4 regions of the Peribacillus sp. NPDC060253 genome follow, and region 4 is predicted to be linked to each of the others. Evidence: riboswitches for the same ligand, from Rfam matches in the RefSeq annotation. Region 4 holds a riboswitch; each other region holds the start of a gene.
The links. A riboswitch is a leader RNA that binds a small molecule or an ion and turns the genes downstream of it on or off. The one in region 4 is predicted to bind S-adenosylmethionine.

Region 1 (3,701 bases), on a different contig from region 4:
GGATGGCATACTGTGGATGATCGGCAAGACCAGGATAATAAACTTTTTTCACTAATGGCTGCTCCTTTAAGTAGGAGGCAATCTTTTCAGCTCCTCTTTGGGAGTGTTCCATTCTGACCGACAATGTTTTCAGACCCCTCATTACTAGCCAGGCATCCTGAACACCAAGTACAGCTCCAAAGGAGTTTTGGAGGGAACCGAGTCTGTCTGCCAATTCCGGATCCTTCACTACGGCAAGTCCAGCTACTACATCACTATGTCCGGATAAAAACTTCGTCGCACTATGAAGGACAACATCAGCGCCCAGGTTCAACGGCTTTTGTAACGCTGGTGTCAAGAATGTATTATCAACAAAGCTTAAGGCACCTGCTTTTTTTGCGATATTACATACGGCTTGAATATCGGTCACTTTAAGTAAAGGATTTGAAGGCGTTTCAATGTATATGGCTCTCGTATTTGGCTGAATGGCCGCTTTGACGCTTTCCAGATCCGTCATGTCAACAAAGGTATGCTCAATATTGAAACGCGTCAGTACGCTTGTGACCATCCTGAACGTTCCGCCATACACATCTTCGGAAATGACGATATGGTCACCGGCAGACAACAAAAGAAAGGCGGTTGAGATGGCTGCCATACCCGATGAAAAGGCAAAGCCGTGAGTGCCCTCCTCAAGTTCGGCTATGATATCTTCAAGTGCCTCGCGAGTTGGGTTCCCGCTTCTGCTGTAATCATATTTGCCGAAAGAATCGATATCGGATTGATGGAAAGTGGATGCGTGCTGAATGGGGACGCTCACACCGCCTGTTGTTGGATCGAATTTATGTTGATTATGAAGTAATTTGGTTTCAAAACTAAAATCATGATCTGTCATCGTAGTGCCTCCCTTTTTACATGTGCGAATGCTTGCTGTAAGTCCCCAATCAAATCATCGCTATCCTCGATGCCAACGGAGAAGCGGAGCAGGCGATTACAAACCCCATTTGCCGTTCTGACTTCAAGCGGTATATCGGCATGTGTTTGTGTAGCGGGATAGGTGATGAAGCTTTCAACCCCTCCAAGGCTTTCTGCAAACGAAATTAATGAGAGCGATTGTAAAAATGGGTTGACCGCTGATTCATCAATGATACGGAATGAAATCATGCCGCCTCTTCCGGGATACAATACGTCCGTTACACAATCATGTTCCGATAAGTAATCTACAAGTATCTTGGCATTCTTTTCATGACGTTCCATCCGCAATGCCAGGGTTTTCATTCCGCGCATCAGCAGCCAAGAATCAAAGGGGCTCAAGACCGCGCCGGTACCATTATGATGGAAGGCAAGTGCCTCACATAAATCCGCGCCGCTAGCCACGATCAGTCCGGCAAGTACATCATTATGACCACCTAGATACTTGGTGGCACTGTGAATGACAATATCCGCGCCAAGCAGGATGGGTTGCTGAATAAGAGGCGTATAAAAAGTGTTATCAACGATTAACAATAGATTAAATTGTTTTGCCAGTGCGGCAACGGCGCTAATGTCCGTTTGCTGCATAAGGGGGTTAGTGGGAGTTTCGATGAAGATGGCTTTCGTGTGAGGAGTGATGGCTTTCTCGATATCCTCCAAACAACAAGTGTTTACATAGTCACACTGCAACCCCCATTTTTTAAAACCTTGTTCTAACAGTCGATATGTACCGCCATAAAGATCCTCGCTGACAATCCATGCATCGCCTGATTTAAATAAAGCCAGTATCGTGGAAATGGCAGCCATTCCTGAACTGCAGGCATATCCTTGGTCGCCTTTTTCCAAATCGGCAATGGATCGTTCCAATAGCTGTCGTGTGGGATTACCTGTCCTTGTGTAATCGAATCCTGTCGATTGGCCAATTCCTTCGTGGCGGAAAGCTGTTGAAAAGTATACCGGCGGATTGACTGTTCCCGTCGCCGTTTCACTGCGATTTCCTAATTGAGCAAGATATGTTTCGGTTTTGTACATAGTTTTCACTGCTCCTTTGAGTTATATAAAATAAAAAAAAGTCTTCTTTAAGAAGAAGACTTTGATTAAATGGGGATGAGTCATTCTTCTTATCTTCCAAGTTCACAAACTTGTGGAATTAGCACCTTTTCATTGGTTTGAAACAAATGAAGGTTGCTGAGGTGTCATCGGGCCATTCCCTCTACCTCTCTCGATAAGAGTTTAGATTATTCAATTTCTTTTGAATTTACTATATATATAAATTACTGTCAAGAACATTTTGGAAGGAAATTGCTTAGATGTGCAGGGTTGGGTCGGTTGGGGCCAAGCGGTATCGACACTTTACGTATTTTAAAAAAACATCAAAAATCTGCAGGGGGGCAGGGATAATCGCAATATTAAATGGATTATTTAGAAAAAGGGGAGGGGAAGCTGGACGGTTTTTTTGCTTTAAAATAATAAAATTTGTACAATGTATAGAGAGAAAAATAATACGACATTATTCATTTCATATACATAAGGTCTTCGATGAATAGTGCAAACTTAGGAGGAGAACACATGGAATACAGAATCGAACGAGATACGATGGGTGAAGTGAAAGTTCCTGCTGATAAATATTGGGGAGCACAAACTGAGAGAAGCCGCAATAATTTCAAAATCGGTAATGAAAAAATGCCAATTGAATTAGTACGTGCATTTGCATATGTTAAACAAGCTGCGGCAAAGGTGAACTATGATCTTGGTGATATTTCGGAAGTGAAAAAAAATGCCATCATTAAGATTTGCGGCGAAATTCTTGAAGGTACGCTTGATGAACATTTCCCGCTTGTGGTCTGGCAAACGGGAAGCGGCACACAAAGTAATATGAACCTGAACGAAGTGGTCGCTAACAAAGGGAATGAATGGTTAAAAGAAAATGGTGAATCTGAAACTCTTCACCCGAATGATGATGTTAACAAGGCACAAAGCTCCAATGATACATTCCCGACCGCCATGCACATTGCAGCCTTCATGGAAGTCGCTGAAAAATTGGTTCCTGCCATCAAAGCACTTCGTGATACATTCGATTCAAAAGAAAAAGAATTTTGGGATGTCGTGAAAATTGGCCGGACACACCTTCAAGATGCAACTCCACTAACTTTAGGACAAGAAATTTCCGGTTGGAAGGCGATGCTTGAAAAAGACTTGGCGATGATTGAGGAGAGCAGCCAAAAATTATTGAACCTTGCACTTGGAGGAACGGCTGTAGGAACGGGAATCAATACAAAAAAAGAATTCCCGGGACTTTCTGCTAAACAAATCGCAGCGGATACAGGACATCCTTTTGTCACTTCGGATAATAAATTCCATGCATTGACAAGCCATAACGAAATCGTTTATGCACATGGTGCATTGAAAGCACTGGCAGCAGATTTAATGAAAATTGCGAACGATGTCAGATGGTTGGCAAGTGGTCCTAGAAGCGGAATCGGTGAAATTGCCATTCCAGAAAATGAGCCAGGCAGCTCCATCATGCCAGGTAAAGTCAATCCAACACAAAGTGAAGCGCTTACGATGATTGCGACACAAATCGTGGGTAACGATGCGACAATTGGCTTTGCAGCAAGCCAAGGTAACTTCGAATTGAACGTTTTTAAACCTGTCATCATCTATAACTTCCTGCAAACGGTTAAATTATTGACGGAAGGCATTCACTCTTTCAACAATAATTGTGCGGTTGGCATCACTGCAAATGAAGATAA
Region 2 (3,701 bases), on a different contig from region 4:
CGGTAACCATGGTTATGGAGTGACACCCTTTAAAGACCGTCAATACTTCGATGCCATTTATTTCAGGGAGGATGGAGGCATTCTCTTTGAAGTTGCCACAGATCCACCTGGATTTGCTCATGATGAGACAAAGGAAACGATGGGTAGTAAATTAATGCTGCCGCCATGGCTGGAAGAAAAAAGGGGAATCATGGAGAAAACGTTACTGCCGGCAGTGCCGAGAGTACTGGAGGAGGATAAATGATGAAGCATATTTTTCAAAAAGGAAGTAATCCGGAGGCACCTTTACTATTGCTTTTACATGGTACGGGAGGAACGGAAACAGACCTCTTGCCGTTAGCGGAAATGGTTTCATCGGGTTCATCCGTATTGAGCGTACGGGGAAATGTACTTGAAAACGGAATGCCTCGATATTTCCGCCGGTTAGCTGAAGGGGTTTTTGATGAAGAAGATTTGATCTTCCGTACGAAGGAGCTTTATGAGTTCTTGGACTTAGCTTCCGGAAAATATGACTTTGATCGTGACAAAGTGGTAGCATTAGGTTATTCTAATGGTGCCAATATAGCGGCAAGTTTGATGTTCCATTTCGAAGGGGTATTACAGGGAGCGATTCTTCATCATCCAATGGTGCCTAGACGCGGGCTTGCATTACCGTCCCTCTCGGATATACCTGTTTTTATTGCTGCAGGTAAAAACGATCCGATTTGCCCTGCAGAAGAAACGGAAGAACTTAATCAACTTTTACTGCAAGCTGGTGCTACGGTGGATGTTCATTGGGAAAATTACGGGCATCAGTTAACACGTTCAGAGGTTGAGGCAGCAGGTTCATGGTTTCAACAGAAATTTTTATAAGAATGAAAGAGGGAATGAAGATGATTTCAGTTAATCCTGAAAGTCTGACTGAACGGGAAAATTATAAGTTTTTGACTGGAAGCATAATACCGAGACCTATAGCCCTTGTTACTACACAATCCGAAACCGGTACAATCAATATAGCGCCGTTCAGTTTTTTTAATATCGTCAGTTCCAATCCTCCAATGATTTCCATATCTATTCAACGGAAAGAAGGAGTTTCAAAGGATACAGCCCGAAATGCCATTCAATCGGGTGAATTCGTTGTTCATATCACTGATGAAAACAATGTTGCTGATGCAAATCGAACAGCGAAGGAACTCCCACCGGACGAAAGTGAATTGAGTCTTACTAATTTCACGCCGGCGGTTAGTGATAAGGTATCCGTACCAGGATTGCAAGAAGCGAAGGTACGCTTTGAATGTATATTAGAGCATGCGATACCATTGGCAGGTTCCAAGAATAAACCTGGTTGTGATTTATTGATAGGAAAAATAGTCTGCTATCATATAGAGCAAGATATTTACCATAATGGCCGAATTGACCAGAATGGGCTAAAACCTGTAGCAAGATTAGCGGGTCATACTTATACCAAACTAGGGGAATTATTTGAAATAGAACGGCCTTAAGGAAAAAGAAAAAAATGGTGACATCTTTTAAGATGTCGCCATTTTTGTTAAACCAGTATTAACTCCAATCAAATATGGTGAACGACTGTCCTAAAACAAGCAATCCTTTCATACTATGCCAGGGAATCAAACTTGTAGGAATTTAAAGGAAGTCTTTACTATCCAAAACAAAACTTGACAATTTTTTCATAGGTTGATAGAGTTATAAAAAATAATTTCTTATCCAGAGAGGTGGAGGGACTGGCCCTATGAAACCTCAGCAACAGGTCTACAAGGACACTGTGCTAATTCCAGGGGGTGAAACCTTGATAGATAAGACCGAACGTTTTTATTTGTCAGTAACGCACTCTTTATTAGAGTGCGTTTTCGTTTTTTCTGGATGCAAGATAGAGGAGAGTAAGAATGGGGAACAAAAGGAAGCATAATTTTCAAAGGGAAATGCAAGCACGTCATATAATAATGCTATCGCTTGGCGGGGTGATTGGAACTGGTTTATTCTTAAGTTCGGGTTATACGATTCAACAGGCTGGCCCGTTTGGTACAATCCTTTCGTATTTGATTGGAGCATTAGTGGTTTATCTAGTCATGTTATGTTTAGGTGAACTGGCAGTGCAAATGCCCGAGACAGGTGCATTTCATAGCTATGCAGCGAAATACATAGGACCTGGGACAGGGTATACAGTAGCCTGGTTGTACTGGCTAACTTGGACTGTCGCACTGGGTTCGGAATTCACGGCTGCAGGTTTGTTGATGCAGCGATGGTTTCCCTCAATCAATGTCTGGATATGGAGCGCTTTATTTGCCATTTTGGTTTTTGTCTTAAATGCGTGGACTGTTAAGTTTTTTGCTGAATCCGAATTCTGGTTTGCGTCTATAAAGGTATTTGCGATTGTGATATTTATTATTTTAGGAGCAGCGGCAATGCTAGGTTTTATTCCCATCATACATTCGCAATCAGCTCCGTTATTTTCCAATTTTACACATGCAGGTTTATTCCCTAATGGGGCTTTTGCCATTCTAATGACGATGCTTGCAGTGAATTTTGCATTTTCTGGAACGGAATTAATCGGAATTGCAGCTGGAGAAACGGTTAATCCAGAAAAAACGATACCAAAGGCAATCCGTATGACATTATGGAGATTAATTATCTTTTTTGTAGGAACCATCGTCGTATTATCCGCATTATTGCCTATTTCGGATGCAAGCGTATTAGAGAGCCCTTTTGTAGCAGTTCTTGAACGTATTGGAGTGCCATATTCAGCGGATATTATGAACTTTGTTATTTTAACTGCCATTTTGTCTGCTGCAAACTCAGGACTTTATGCCTCATCCAGAATGCTTTGGTCACTTGCAGATAAAAAAACTATATCCCCAATATTTGCAAAATTGACAAAACGGGGTGTTCCAATATATGCAGTCATTTTCAGTATGTTGGGCGGAGGCTTAGCCCTGTTCTCGAGTATTATTGCTCCGGATACTGTATACATAGTGCTTGTATCCATTTCGGGTCTAGCCGTGGTTATAGTTTGGATGAGTATTAGCGCGTCACAGCTTCTTTTTCGCAGACGATTTATAAAAGAAGGAAATTCAGTAAATGATTTGGCTTATCGTACACCATTATATCCACTCGTACCAATCGTTTCCTTCATGCTATGTCTTGCTTCTTGCATAGGAATAGCATTTGATCCTAAACAACGAATAGCACTATATTGTGGTATTCCATTTATTTTATTTTGCTATGGAAGTTATTATCTAACACAAACTATAAAGAAAAGAGGAGAAGGTCATGAAGAATAAAATGAATCCGATTGATGCTATTTTACGAGATCATTCAGTCATGATTTTGGACGGAGCTCTAGCTACAGAGCTTGAGAGGCATGGGTGTGATTTGGATGATCCCCTGTGGTCTGCACGTGTATTAATTGAAAATCCAGAAGTGATTTATCAGGTTCACTCTGACTATTTTCGTGCTGGAGCAGACTGTGCGATAACGGCAAGTTACCAAGCTACTGTTGAAGGTTTCGCCTTCCGTGGAATACAAGAAAAAGAGGCTTTGGAGTTAATAAAGAAAACGGTGTTACTTGCCAGAAGAGCAAGGGATGATTTTTGGAAGGAAGAAAATCAAACGATTAGACCTAAGCCATTGGTCGCTGCATCCGTTGGACCTTATGGGGCTTTCCTTGCAGATGGTTCAGAGTATATAGGAAACTATGGTGTTTC
Region 3 (3,701 bases), on a different contig from region 4:
ACGATATTCGTCGCTTTTTCAATTGCCTGCTCTAAATCTTCAATTAAATCCTCAACATTTTCTATCCCAATGGATAGTCGGACTTGATCAGCACTCACACCCGCTTTCGCCAGACCTGCCTCATTCAATTGTTGATGGGTCGTACTGGCGGGATGGATGATTAAACTCTTAGCATCCCCAACATTCGCTACATGGGACCATAATTCAACCGAATTGATAAGTTTTGCTCCGGCCTCACGGTCACCTTGTATTCCGAAGGTCACAACCGCTCCAGCTCCCTTAGGCAAGTATTTATCTGCAAGGGCTTTATCCGGATGATCCTCATTAGCAGGATATGAAACCCAGGTCACAGCCGGTTGATTTCTCAAATATTGAATGACAGACTTGGTGTTCGAGATATGCTCTTTCATTCTTACATGCAGCGTTTCAAGTCCAAGCGTAAACTGAAATGCACTTTGGGCACTTAACGAAGGGCCTAAATCACGAAGTAATTGCACACGGGCTTTTGTAATAAAAGCAGCGGGTCCAACTGCCTCCGAGTACACGAGACCATCGTAGCTTGGATCAGGCTCGGTAAAGCCAGGGTAGTTTGGCGAGTTCCAGTCGAACTTCCCTCCGTCCACAATGACACCGCCTAATGTCGTTCCATTACCCAATAGCCATTTTGTAGCAGAGTGGATGACAATATCCGCTCCAAAATCAATGGGTCTGCAAAGATATGGTGTAGCGAAGGTATTATCGATAATTAAAGGTATGCCGGCATCGTGGGCGATATCCGCTACTGCTTCGATATCTAAAACCCTCAAGCTTGGATTTCCAATTGTTTCAGCAAATATGGCTTTTGTTTTTGGCGTAATCGCCCTTTTAAAATTTTCAGGGTCATCAGGGGAGACGAATTTCACTTTAATCCCATATTTAGGGAGAGTATTTTCAAAAAGATTATACGTACCACCATACAATGTAGAGGCTGAAACAATCTCATCCCCTGCACCGGCAATATTTAAGATTGACAGGGAAATGGCCGCCATTCCGCTTGCTGTTGCCAATCCGCCGATCCCGCCTTCCAATAAGGCCATTCTTTCCTCGAAAACGCTGACCGTGGGGTTATGGAGTCGAGAATAGATATAGCCATTCTCCTTTAAGCCAAATAAATTCGCTGCATGGTCGGTGTCTTTGAACAAGTATGCATTGCTTTGGTAAATAGGAACTGCACGGGCACCTGTTTCATCAGCTTGCAGACCACCATGAACACTCAATGTTTCGAAACGCAACTTTTTCTCTGACATAGGCTTTCTCCTCTTCTTCTATCGATTTAGTTGGAATTATAATAAAACCGGGAAATCCATTGAATAACAAAAAAACCACTTCCACAAGAAGAGGTTTTCATACACACCTCATCTTCCAGAGCCAACACTCTGCTGGAATTAGCACCGTATATAAATTTATACCGGTTGCCGGGCTTCGTCGGGCCAGTCCCTCCGCCACTCTTGATAAGAACTATTAAATTCAGCAGTTACTTTCTTAATTCAAAATATAGCATTTTACATTTATCCAGTCAATGAATAGTTAGAATATTCTTTGTTTTATTTAGATTTTGGCCCTTACCTATACAAAGCTAAAAAACCAACCCGTAACTGGTTGGTTTCTTAGCTAATTTCCTTAAGCAATCCATACAAATAAGGAACGGATTGAAAGGCATATATTTTTTTGTACAGCTTTCCTTCTTTGAAAAGCAATAAACAAGGGACGCTTTCAATTTCATACGATTCCGCAAATGCTTGAACATAATTCATGTTCATTTTGCCTGCCTTAAAATCCGGGAAAAGTTCCAATGAAATCGTCAGCATCTTGGAAGCCACCTGACAGGTACCACATAAAGGCGTATATAAATATAAGCAAAAGGTTTCCCCTTTTTCAACAGCAAGCTGACACTCTTCTTCTTTCCATTCCCGCATCAATTAGTCGTTCACCCTTTGACTTAAATATTTCATTTTCACATTCATATTGGCAGATAAAAGGACAGTTGCGATATGATGTTCGGGCGAGCTTTCCACTTCCTTGTACATTTTATTAATGTACAAGTGGTTCGCTTCCGGCATTTCCCTCCGGAATTGCTTCCGCAGCTTTTCTCCTGATTCATCTGCGTCAAAAAGGAGATAGACATCACGATCCATTAATTCATCAACAAATTCATCTAGCTTAGTTAATGATATGGTTCCATTCGTACATCTTATTTCCACATCTTCATTTAAAACGGAGGCAACTTTTCTTCTATCGGAACTGCCTTCTACAATGATCACTTTATCGAATTCGCCGCATTCCATGTCATCACTCCATCTCACGAATTATGTGCGCAACTGCCATATCCAAAATGAAAAAGAGAGCAGGCCATTATCTGGCCCCCTCTACTTCGCTTTAACCGTTAATCAAGCTCTCATATTCTTCAGCGCTCATCAGGTTTTCAATATCACTGCTATTTGCTGGTTCCAGCACGATCATCCATGCTTTTTCAAAAGGAGATTCATTCACATACTCAGGGTTGTCACTTAAATCATCGTTCACTTCAACAACCTTGCCACTGATTGGAGCATAAAGCTCAGAAACGGTTTTAACGGATTCAACACTTCCAAATGGCTCGTTCGCTTTCAATTCATCCCCGACCTCTGGAAGCTCGACGAAAACGATGTCCCCAAGTTCGGACTGGGCAAAAGCTGTTATTCCGATGCGGACTGTTCCATCTTCCGTTTTGACCCATTCATGTTCTTTAGTGTAACGAAGTTCTTTTGGCGTTGTCATTATTAATTCCCTCCATATGTACATCTTGTTTTATCTATTACATTATAAGGTAGAACTTTGTTTTAAGTAAGAAATTAACCAAATATTTTGTGTAATTTTAGTTCCAAGCCTGTTCGAATTGCTCTTCTTTGAAACCCACTGTCACTTTAGTGCCATCCGTTACAATCGGTCTTTTTAGCAGCATGCCATCAGTGGACAATATATCAAGCATCTCTGTTTCAGAAGCTTCTTTCAGCTTATCCTTTAACCCGAGCTCCCGATATTTTTGACCGCTAGTATTGAAAAACTTCTTCAACTCTAATCCGCTGTTTTTATAAAGTTGTTCGATTTCAGTTCGAGAAGGTGGATTTTCCGCTATATGGATCGCTTCATATTGCAGTTCATGACTATCCAACCACTTCTTCGCATTACGGCATGTGCCGCATTTTGGGTACCAATATAATGTTAATCCCATCATTTCACCACCTACCAATAGAATACCCGTTTTCACCACGCAATACAACGAAATGTCCTTTGATTTTCCAACGTGATTTCATCAAAGCAAAGGGAATGCCTATTACGGGCATTCCCTTTTAAGATTTCAATTTATTTCTTAAAGTGCGTATTTTTCCGTTTCGATAACCTTAACTGAAGCTTCACGTTTTTTCGCAATGACATTGATTGGATTGTGTCTTGTCAGCTTGCGAAGCGAAGAAAGCATGATGCGAAGAGTATCGCCTGTTTCTACGGCAATTAACGTTTCCTTTGCATGCTGCTCTATTTCATTGAAAGCTTCTTGAACGAAAATTTCAGTGTAAAGGACTTTTTGTTTGTTCTTCTCCAGCCCGGTGGCCGCAATGGCTTTTTCCGTACGTAATACCACCGATTCTGCAGCATATGCAAGAGATGCTATATCAGCAATGTTG
Region 4 (3,701 bases):
AGATGCTGCCGCTGTCTTTTATGAACGTGAATATGGGGTCAAGCTCGATCCCAATAGCGAAGTCGCGATTCTCTTTGGTGGAAAGGCAGGACTTGTGGAATTGCCACAATGTTTATTGAATCCTGGGGATACGATTCTGGTTCCTGATCCCGGCTATCCTGATTATCTTTCCGGTGTTGTTCTAGCTCAGGCAAAAACGGAAGTCATGCCGCTGACAGAAGAAAATGGTTTTCTTCCGGATTACAAAGATATACATAGTGACGTGCTTGATAAAGCAAAAATGATGTTCTTGAACTATCCGAATAATCCTACTGGTGCATCTGCAACTTTAAGTTTCTTTGAGGAAACGGTCTCCTGCGCAAAAGAGCATTCCATTTGTGTGGTCCACGATTTTGCATATGGGGCGATAGGATTTGAAGGGAAAAAACCGATAAGTTTTCTCCAAGCTGAGGGAGCGAAGGATATAGGAATTGAGATATATACACTATCGAAAACATATAATATGGCAGGGTGGAGAGTCGGCTTCGCAGTTGGGAATAAAAGTGTCATAGAAGCGCTTGAGCTTTTGCAAGACCATCTTTATGTGAGTCTCTTCCCGGCGATACAAGAAGCAGCGGCAAGTGCTTTACTTGACTCGCAGAGTTGTGTAGAGGAGTTAGTGAAGAAATACGAGGGGCGAAGGAATGTTTTCATTGAGGGATTACAGGCCATCGGCTGGGATGTCAAAGCTCCGGACGCCTCTTTTTTTGCCTGGCTCAAGATACCAAAAGGGTTTACATCCGAGAGTTTTGCGGATTATTTATTAACGCATGCCCACGTAGCTGTAGCTGCTGGAAATGGATTTGGTGAATTTGGCGAAGGGTACGTCAGGGTAGGGCTTCTTACTTCCGAAGAACGGCTTAAAGAGGCTGTCGAACGGATACGCGCATTAAACATATTTTAACTGGGGGAGAAGTTATCCACCTTAAATAATCATAAACCTATTGACAATGTACGGATTACCTGTCAGAATACAAACTAAATTCTTAATCTTTCGATACTTAAACATAACTATATATCAGCGTTTTCTTATTTTGAGCAGGTGGAGGGACTAGCCCTATGAAGCCCAGCAACCGACCGTAATTCCATTGTAAAATGGGGCGGAATTCTTCGCCGGATTTTCTTGAAATCCACAAGGCACGGTGCTAATTCTTGCAGCTAATGGCTGGGAGATAAGAAGATGGCTTTTTAAAGCCTCTTCATTGTGAAGGGGCTTTTGCCAATTTGAGATTTAAAGTTAATGACTTCGAGATTCTACTAACGTGTTATAGGAGTGATCAGATGAGCGAGATAATCGCTACTTACTTAATTCATGATTTTGATGGAAAACATGAGAAAAAAGCAGAAAGCATTGCCTTGGGTTTGACTGTGGGAACATGGACGGACCTGCCCCATTTAGTTCAGAAGCAGCTGGAAAAGCATAAGGGACGTGTCGTCTCTGTGACACCATTAGCTGAAGAAGAGAAGGCTAACCGCTATTTTGATCGTAAAGTGTACCGTTCATTCATTAAAATTGCTTATCCAGCAGGGAATTTCTCTAATGATTTACCCGCAATCCTCACGACGGTCTTCGGTAAACTTTCATTGGACGGTGAAATTAAACTGATCGACTTGGATTTTATCGGTGATATTCACAAGGCTTTTCCTGGTCCGCAATTTGGTATTGCAGGCATAAGAGAGAAGATTGAAGTATATAATCGGCCTCTTGTGATGAGCATTTTCAAAGGTGTGTTAGGACGGGATTTAACATTCCATAATGAGCAACTGAAGCAACAGGCATTAGGAGGTGTCGATCTTGTAAAAGACGACGAGATTCTCTTTGACCAGGAACAGACTCCTTTTATCGATCGAATTAAAACCGGAAAAAGAATATTGAATGAAGTCTATGAAACCACTGGTCACCGAACTTTATATGCTGTCAATCTATCAGGGAAAACATTTGAATTATTGGATAAGGCAGAGCAAGCGGCTGAAGCAGGGGCAGATGCTTTATTGTTCAACGTTCATACATATGGTTTGGATGTAATGCAAGCCTTGCGTGAACATGATCGAATCAAGCTGCCGATCATGGCACATCCCGCATTTAGCGGAGCGTTGGCTTCTTCATCTTTTTATGGAATCGGCTATCCATTATTGCTTGGTAAATTAGTGAGGCTATCAGGTGCAGATTTATCCTTATTCCCATCCCCTTATGGAAATGTCGCACTTGAAAAAGACGAGACATTAGCCATTGCAAAAGCTCTGACAAAAGATGAACTTTCTTGGAAAAAGGCCTTCCCTGTTCCTTCAGCTGGTATTCATCCGGGCATGGTTCCCGACCTAATCAAGGATTTCGGTATAGACAGCGTAATCAATGCCGGAGGTGGTATCCACGGACACCCTGACGGAGCAGAAGGCGGGGCCAAGGCTTTCCGTTCTGCTGTGGAAGCCGTTCTAGCAGGAAAGGACCTATCTGAAGCGGCGGCTGAGGAAGAAACACTAAAAAAAGCTCTTGTTTTATGGGGAGGCTTATAAGAAATAATGAAACCGATCATCTTTTGTGATTTTGACGGTACGATCACCAACACAGATAATATCATTTCTATCATGAAAAAATTTGCGCCTCCAGAATGGGAAGAGTTGAAAGATGCGGTTCTTCAACAAAAAATCAGTATATCCTCTGGGGTAGGCGATATGTTTTCCCTGCTTGACAGTACCTTGAAGGATGAAATCATTCAATATGTAATAGACACAGCTGGCATTCGGCCAGGGTTTTATGAATTCGTTGAGTATACGAAACAAGCTAACATTCCTTTATATATAGTAAGCGGAGGCATGGATTTTTTTATCGAACCTCTTTTACATGAAATCTTGCCCCCAGATTCCGTTTTTTGTAACAATGCCTACTTCGATAAGGAAAGGATCTATATAGAGTGGCCCAATGCTTGTGATGACCAATGTAAAAATGATTGTGGCTGCTGTAAGCCTTCAATTATGAGGGAAATTGCAGGCGAGGATGATTTTAAACTCGTCATCGGAGATTCAGTGACTGATTTTGAAGCAGCAAAACAGGCTGATTTTGTCATTGCTCGTGACATTCTGCTTGAGAAATGTAATAAAGATGGAATCCCACATCAAGGATTTGAAACGTTTTATGATGTAATTGACATTTTAAAGCAGCGGGAGGAGCCACGGGCATGAACACACAGAGTAAAGAATGGCTGGAATTGGCGGAGATTAAAGCAGAACTGGCCGAAAGGGATTGGTTCATGGGAACAAGCGGGAATTTATCCATTCGTGAACCCAAAAGCCCTTTCTTTTATATTACGGCAAGCGGTAAGGATAAACGAAAGCAATCGGATTCGGACTTTTTACTGGTGGATTTAAAAGGAAACCCAGTTGAAGAAACGGAGTTAAGACCTTCGGCCGAAACTTTGCTTCATACCGTTATTTACGGGAAAACCAATGCGAACTGTGTACTCCATATCCACACAGTGGAAAATAATGTGATGTCGGAATTGTACGGGGATGAAGGTCAAGTGACTTTTCGGAATCATGAAATCATTAAAGCGACTGGTAGGTGGGATGAAGATTCAGAGTTTCGCATTCCAATCATATATAACCACGCTGACATTCCGCTGTTATCTGAAAAATTCAAGCCGCATGTCGAAGAAGACTCTGGT

Region 1: it holds a riboswitch for S-adenosylmethionine, as region 4 does, so the genes downstream of both, ACFWE9_RS22290 (methionine biosynthesis PLP-dependent protein) here and mtnW (2,3-diketo-5-methylthiopentyl-1-phosphate enolase) in region 4, are expected to answer to the same signal.
Region 2: it holds a riboswitch for S-adenosylmethionine, as region 4 does, so the genes downstream of both, mmuP (S-methylmethionine permease) here and mtnW (2,3-diketo-5-methylthiopentyl-1-phosphate enolase) in region 4, are expected to answer to the same signal.
Region 3: it holds a riboswitch for S-adenosylmethionine, as region 4 does, so the genes downstream of both, ACFWE9_RS12165 (O-acetylhomoserine aminocarboxypropyltransferase/cysteine synthase family protein) here and mtnW (2,3-diketo-5-methylthiopentyl-1-phosphate enolase) in region 4, are expected to answer to the same signal.

The regions. Positions count from the first base shown of each region.
Region 1 is NZ_JBHXAS010000123.1:7,152-10,852, forward strand. Features, by position in the region: gene metC (cystathionine beta-lyase) at 1-871, opposite strand, end outside; gene ACFWE9_RS22290 (methionine biosynthesis PLP-dependent protein) at 868-1,980, opposite strand; SAM riboswitch class I at 2,067-2,180, opposite strand; gene fumC (class II fumarate hydratase) at 2,518-3,701, shown strand, end outside.
Region 2 is NZ_JBHXAS010000061.1:3,921-7,621, reverse strand. Features, by position in the region: gene ACFWE9_RS16075 (ring-cleaving dioxygenase) at 1-244, shown strand, start outside; gene ACFWE9_RS16070 (alpha/beta hydrolase) at 244-852, shown strand; gene ACFWE9_RS16065 (flavin reductase family protein) at 873-1,481, shown strand; SAM riboswitch class I at 1,698-1,800, shown strand; gene mmuP (S-methylmethionine permease) at 1,884-3,278, shown strand; gene mmuM (homocysteine S-methyltransferase) at 3,268-3,701, shown strand, end outside.
Region 3 is NZ_JBHXAS010000038.1:5,275-8,975, reverse strand. Features, by position in the region: gene ACFWE9_RS12165 (O-acetylhomoserine aminocarboxypropyltransferase/cysteine synthase family protein) at 1-1,286, opposite strand, end outside; SAM riboswitch class I at 1,392-1,497, opposite strand; gene ACFWE9_RS12160 (thioredoxin family protein) at 1,647-1,955, opposite strand; gene ACFWE9_RS12155 (toprim domain-containing protein) at 1,959-2,324, opposite strand; gene gcvH (glycine cleavage system protein GcvH) at 2,416-2,796, opposite strand; gene ACFWE9_RS12145 (arsenate reductase family protein) at 2,894-3,250, opposite strand; gene ACFWE9_RS12140 (acyl-CoA dehydrogenase family protein) at 3,389-3,701, opposite strand, start outside.
Region 4 is NZ_JBHXAS010000019.1:18,852-22,552, reverse strand. Features, by position in the region: gene ACFWE9_RS07505 (pyridoxal phosphate-dependent aminotransferase) at 1-943, shown strand, start outside; SAM riboswitch class I at 1,066-1,218, shown strand; gene mtnW (2,3-diketo-5-methylthiopentyl-1-phosphate enolase) at 1,321-2,553, shown strand; gene ACFWE9_RS07495 (2-hydroxy-3-keto-5-methylthiopentenyl-1-phosphate phosphatase) at 2,560-3,219, shown strand; gene ACFWE9_RS07490 (methylthioribulose 1-phosphate dehydratase) at 3,216-3,701, shown strand, end outside.